Regions from separate parts of the Mesobacillus sp. MER 48 genome, predicted to be linked through region 1. Evidence: riboswitches for the same ligand, from Rfam matches in the RefSeq annotation. Region 1 holds a riboswitch; the other holds the start of a gene.
The links. A riboswitch is a leader RNA that binds a small molecule or an ion and turns the genes downstream of it on or off. The one in region 1 is predicted to bind S-adenosylmethionine.
Positions count from the first base shown of each region.

Region 2: linked by a shared signal. The riboswitch ahead of M3593_RS00205 (methionine biosynthesis PLP-dependent protein) and the one ahead of M3593_RS10085 (LLM class flavin-dependent oxidoreductase) in region 1 are both predicted to bind S-adenosylmethionine.

Region 1 covers NZ_JAMAUR010000002.1:757,269-760,356, reverse strand. Annotated here, with positions in the region: gene M3593_RS10090 (ATP-grasp domain-containing protein) at 1-342, opposite strand, end outside; gene M3593_RS10085 (LLM class flavin-dependent oxidoreductase) at 373-1,422, opposite strand; SAM riboswitch class I at 1,565-1,670, opposite strand; gene M3593_RS10080 (LL-diaminopimelate aminotransferase) at 1,754-2,935, opposite strand.
Region 2 covers NZ_JAMAUR010000001.1:37,579-40,666, forward strand. Annotated here, with positions in the region: gene metC (cystathionine beta-lyase) at 1-662, opposite strand, end outside; gene M3593_RS00205 (methionine biosynthesis PLP-dependent protein) at 659-1,774, opposite strand; SAM riboswitch class I at 1,930-2,039, opposite strand; gene M3593_RS00210 (M4 family metallopeptidase) at 2,436-3,088, opposite strand, start outside.

The DNA.
Region 1 (3,088 bases):
GATAGTCCGCGGAGTCGTTACCCCATGCTTGTTCAGCTCAAGGTATTGCTTCACTTTGCTGACTTCCAGTTCCAGAGCCCTTGATCCGTTGTACACCTTCCGGCCATGTCCCTCCAGCCAGGCTATTACCTGAGCCGAATATTCAGGTGCGAACCGATGTCCTCTTGTATGGGAAGAAGCACTCATTCTGCTGTAAAAAATCCCCTCTGGCGGCTTCTTTGAAAAATCAAGCAGCCCTTCGTCCAGATGCCACTCTTCAAAAGGTACTCCCAGCTCCTCCAGGCGTTTTGTTAAATGGACAGTCCATTCACTGTTTTCATGGATGATATAAACTTTACTCATGATCTTCATCTCCTTAAGTTTATTTATCTATCAAACTGTCAGCTGCTTTCTTTTTACCTCCACAAGCGGCATGACCTGTTTCGCGAATCTCTCCATCTCTTCCAGCTGTGGCGAGAATTGCAGCAGAAGCAATCCCAAGCCTGCTTCTTCATACTGTAAAATCCGCTCGGCAATTTGGTCAGGTGTACCTACCAGATTAGGACGCAATCCTCGGTTAGACACCGAATAATCCTGAAGCTGGATTTGCTGCTCCAGCTGTGATTTGCTGGTGAAGTCCTTGAACCCAGCATAGGCACTGGATTCTTTTACAGAAGTGATCCGTTCCAATTCTGCGAATGCTTCTTGCTCAGTGTCCCGGCAAATTACGTATGCTGCCATTCCAAACTCAGACAGTTCAGGATTTAAAGTAGCTTCCCTGCGATTTTTCATATCTTTAATTTTCTGTTCAATTTCTTCCGCCGTTCCGCCGTGCATAACATAAGCATCACATTTCTCGACAATGGTTTGTTTTCCCTTCGGACTTTCGCCGCCCGCATATAAAATTGGATTCGGACGCTGAACTGGTTTAGGGAACAACTTCGTATCCTTCAGCTGATAGAACTTGCCTTCATATGAAAAGCTTTCTTCACCCCATAGCCCCTTCAATACGTCGATGAATTCATGTGTACGATCATAGCGCTCGTCATGCTCTGTAAAAATACCGCCGTACTGGCGTGCTTCTTCCTCCCACCATGCTGAAACCACATTCAGAGTAAAGCGCCCATTGCTGATCTGATCGATGTTTGCTGCCATTTTTGCCGTAACCGCTGGGTTGTGGAATCCTGGCCTCACCGCTGACATGATTTCGATTTTTTCTGTTACTGTAGCCAATGCGGCAGCGGTTGTCCACGCTTCAAGTGAATCATGCTCAGGACCTTTTATATCATTCAAATAAAGTTCGGCAATTAAAGTAGTTGAGTAACCCCATTTTTCTGCTGACTGAATCACTCTCTTTGCATAATCAAAAGTTGGTGGCATTTGTTCATCCTCAACATTTCTTAACCACCCGCCAAAAATCGGCAGCCAAAATCCATACTTCATTCTTCTCTCTCCTCTGCTCAAATCATAATCTCAACTTTACCAACCTGTTAAGTCGGTATTAAAAACAAAAACATGGAGACCATATAGTCTCCCCTAAAACAAAAAGCTCCCTTCATAAAGAAGAGAGCCGTTTTATACTCTCTTCTCATCTTTCAGACAAAATTGTCCGCAGGAATTGGCACAGTATTCGTTCAGAACCTGTTGCCGAGGTTTCGCAGGGCCTATCCCTCCACCTCTCTTGATAAGAAGATATCTGTATTAATTTTTAGTTCGTTAAAGTGATAATATTCTAAATTCAGCCAAAAGTCAATTCGTTTACCGAAGTAAATTTTTAGCTTCCTACCGGAAAACCTAGCAAAAACTTATTCACCCTCTGTGCAGCTTCCTGCAGTCTTTCGGGAGGCTGAACCATGGCAATCCTGACATAGCCTTCTCCCTGCTGTCCAAAGGCGTCACCTGGAACCACAACAATCCCTTCCTCTTCAATCAACTTGAAGGCAAATTCACGAGACTTCCATCCATCCGGAATTTTAGCCCAGACAAACATCGTTGCTGGAGAATTGGCCACCTGCCAGCCGCTATTTCGGAACCCTGCCACCAACGCATCCCGCCTTGCTTGGTACTGTTTCAACTGATCCTCAAGAAAAGAAAAATCAGAAGTCAGTGCAGCAATGGCTGCTTTTTGAATTGGATAAAAAACTCCATAATCGATATGTGATTTAAAGGAAGCCAGTAAGTTTATAACCTCCGAATTTCCCGCCACATAGCCAATTCTGCAGCCAGCCATATTAAACGTTTTTGAAAGCGAATTGAACTCTATGCCAACTTCCTTTGCCCCTGGAACAGACAGGAAACTGATTTGTGGATTTCCGTCATAGATCAATTCAGAATATGCGAAATCATGGACGACTAATATATTATGTACACTGGCAAATTCAACTACTTCTTCAAAGAAGTTTCTATCTGCAAGTGCTGTTACAGGATTTCCAGGATAGCTTAAAATCATCATTTTCGTTTTTCGCAAAACTTCATCTGGAATTTCATTTAGCACGGGCAGGAATTTATTCTCCTCCAACAGCGGCATAGGATAAATTTCCCCTCCAGCAATCGTTACGCTAGCTTCGTAGATTGGATACCCTGGATCTGGGACCAGTACATAATCACCCGGGTCAACTATGGCAGTCGCCAAATGCGCAAGTCCATCCTGTGAACCCATCAACTGCAATACTTCTGTTTTTTCATCAAGCTCGACAGAATACCGCTGGCTGTAAAAATATTTTACTGCTTCATTAAACTCGGCGATGCCCTTTAATGTGTAACCATATTTACCGGGATCCATTGAATATTTCGCCAGTGTTTCCATCACAAATGTTGGCGGCTGGAAATCCGGACTCCCAATGCTTAAGTCTATGACATCCTTGCCATTCATCAATGCCATATGCTTCTTGTCTACTACTTCCTGAAAAATGCTCGAAGTCATCTTTCTGATCTTTTCTGATCCGTAAATATTCATGGACATTCCCCTTTACTGTTCAATGATTCATGATGTTTTCATGGAAGCTGATTCCTCTGAATTTTTTAAATATAAAATCGATTATAGCAGTTTCACTTTATCAGTTCTAGAAAAAAATGAAAAATGAGCTGCATTGCAGCTCACAGAATAAGT
Region 2 (3,088 bases), on a different contig from region 1:
TTTGCCAATTGCTCATCCTTTACAACAGCCAGGCCAGCAACGGTATCACTGTGGCCGGACAGAAACTTTGTGGCGCTATGAAGCACGATATCGGCTCCTAAATCCAATGGCCGCTGCAGGTAGGGAGTCATGAAGGTATTGTCCACAAAAGTATATGCTCCGTGCTTTTTGGCAATTGAGCTAAGTGCACGAATATCCGTTATTTTTAACAACGGGTTGGAAGGTGTTTCTGCATACAGCAATGCAGTGTTAGGGCGGACAGCCTGTTCCACGGCATCCAGGTCTGTCATGTCCACAAACGTATGTTCAATTCCAAAACGATTCAGAACCTGTGTTACCATTCTGTATGTACCACCATAAACATCCTCGGTGATGACCACATGTTCTCCCTGCGAAAGCAGCATAAATGCAGTTGAAATCGCAGCCATTCCTGATGAAAAGGCAAATCCCCTTACACCGCCCTCCAATTCAGCGATTATATCCTCGAGTGCTTCTCTGGTAGGGTTGAGGCTGCGGCTGTAATCATATTTTCCAAAGTGATCAATCGAAGGCTGATGGTAGGTAGAAGCATGCTGGATTGGAACACTCACTCCGCCAGTTGCAGGATCCACCTTATATTTATTATGCAGCAGCTGGGTTTCGAAGGTATATGGTTGGCTCATTTAACTTTAGCCTCCTCATATGCCTTTTTAAAAGCCGCTTCCAGATCATCAATTAAATCTTCGTGATTCTCAATTCCAACAGAGAATCGCAGGAGCCTATCACAAACACCTGTTTTTTCACGGACTTCTGCAGGTATATCCGCATGTGTCTGAGTAGCCGGGTAGGTAATGAAACTTTCAACGCCTCCAAGACTCTCAGCAAAAGTGATTGTGGATAGATTTTTCAAAAATGGATTGACGATGGCAGGAGACTGTACTCGGAATGAAATCATTCCGCCTCTGCCTGGATAAAGGACATCCTTTACAGAATCATGATTCTCCAAGAATTCAACCAGTGCTCTGGCATTCCGCTCATGCCGCTCCATCCTTAATGACAATGTCTTCATGCCGCGCAGAAGTAGCCAGGAATCGAAAGGGCTCAACACCGCTCCGCCCCCATTATGGTGCAGGGAGAGGGAATCACAAATTTTTTCACCCCTCGCAACAATCAAACCTGCAAGCACATCATTATGGCCGCCAAGATATTTCGTGGCACTGTGGATCACAATATCTGCGCCTGAAGTCAAAGGCTTTTGGAGAAGGGGAGTGTAGAAGGTATTATCCACGATCAGCAGTATCCCGTTCTCTTTGGCAATCTCCGCAATGGCCTGGATATCAGCCAGTTCCATCAACGGATTTGTCGGCGTTTCCACAAACAGCGCCTTCGTATTTTGGTTGATGGCTTGTTTGATTTCATTTAAATTCGACATGTCCGCATACGTACTATGTAATCCCCACTTTTTGAACCCCTGCTCAAGTAGTCTGTAAGTACCTCCGTACAAATCTTTTGAGACAATCCATTCATCTCCAGACTGGAATAACGTAAGAATCGTCCAAATTGCCGCCATTCCCGAGCTGCAGGCATATCCTCGGTCACCTTCTTCAAGATCGGCAATCGCCTTTTCCAAAATTTCGCGAGTCGGGTTGCCGGTGCGAACATAATCATAACCGCTGGACTGGCCGATCCCTTCGTGACGGTACGCTGTTGTTAAATAAATAGGAGGATTGACTGCACCAGTTGCAGATTCACTTCGATTGCCAAGCTGTGCTAACTTCGTATCAATTTTCACCAATATACTCACTCCTTAATTTTTCGGCAGGAGGCAGGAGGCAATGTTTGTTTTAAATCCTCGCATTTAAACTAGTAAACTACCAGCGTAATTGCGAAAATAAAAATTAAAAACAAAAAAGCCTTCTAAAGAAGAAGACTTTTAAAATATTAGCCAACTTCTTATCTGCCAAGTTTTTAAAAACTTGCTGGAATTAGCACCTTTTCAACAATGTTGAAGGTTGCTGAAGCTTCATAGGGCCAGGACCCTCAGCTTCTCTCGATAAGATTAAATAAAATTGAATTATTAAATTTCTCTAAATATTAACGCTGTTATAGAAGATTGTCAATCATTTATTTAAAGCGGTGAAGTAATTGGGGGAAAATCACGGCGGTATGATGACCATCAAAAGCGTTTATCGATTATGACTTGTATCACAAAAAGGATTTTGTCTTAATTGGAGGATTATGAGGGATAACAGGGAGGATTGGTAACCTAAAATTCAGCAATTCTATAAAAATGAGCACCACAAGTGGTTATGGGTGACCAAAAGTTCAGGATATCTTTAAAAGAGGGCACCAATGCGGCTTTGACCTCAATCGGAAAGTAACTGCATTTCAAAAGAGATACATAACAAAGACTGGCTCTCTTAAAACAAGAGCCAGTCTGACTGAATATCAAGCTATTAATTTATTCCTACTGCTTCAAAAGCTTTATTGACTGCATCGACCTCTGGAGAAGTTGACCCATAAAGGTCTTTAGCAGCTTGTACAGCTCCTGCACGTGCCTGGCTGAAGTTTGTTGAAGATGTGTAATAAACTGTGTTTGCACGATAGAAGATTGCACCCATTTTTTCAGTACCGACTCCTGAAACCGTCACACCGTAATGTGTGCCGCCCTGGCTAAGAAGGTAGGCTGCTTTGTTGATAATTCCGCTGTTTGTGTGGACTCCGCCATTATCAGAAGTTCCAGTATAACGCTTGGAATAGTGATCAGGGTCGCCGTATTTAGTTGGGTCGCTCATTGAGCGCAGCGCGTCACCAGCCGTGTTAGGTGTGTAGATGTCCTCGCCGATTTCGAAATCAGGATTTCTGTTGTCATGGAATTCAGCGAGTGTGCCGAAGATATCGGAAATCGCTTCGTTCAGTGCGCCTGATTCGTACTGGTAAACCAGATCAGAACTGAAATCTGTCACAGCGTGAGTCAATTCATGCGCCACAACATCAAGACCTCCGGAAAGAGGGATGAAGGTTGTGCCATCACCGTCCCCGTAAACCATTTGCTGTCCGTTCCAGAAAGCATTGTTGTAACTTCTGCCATAGTGAACTGTGGATTTCA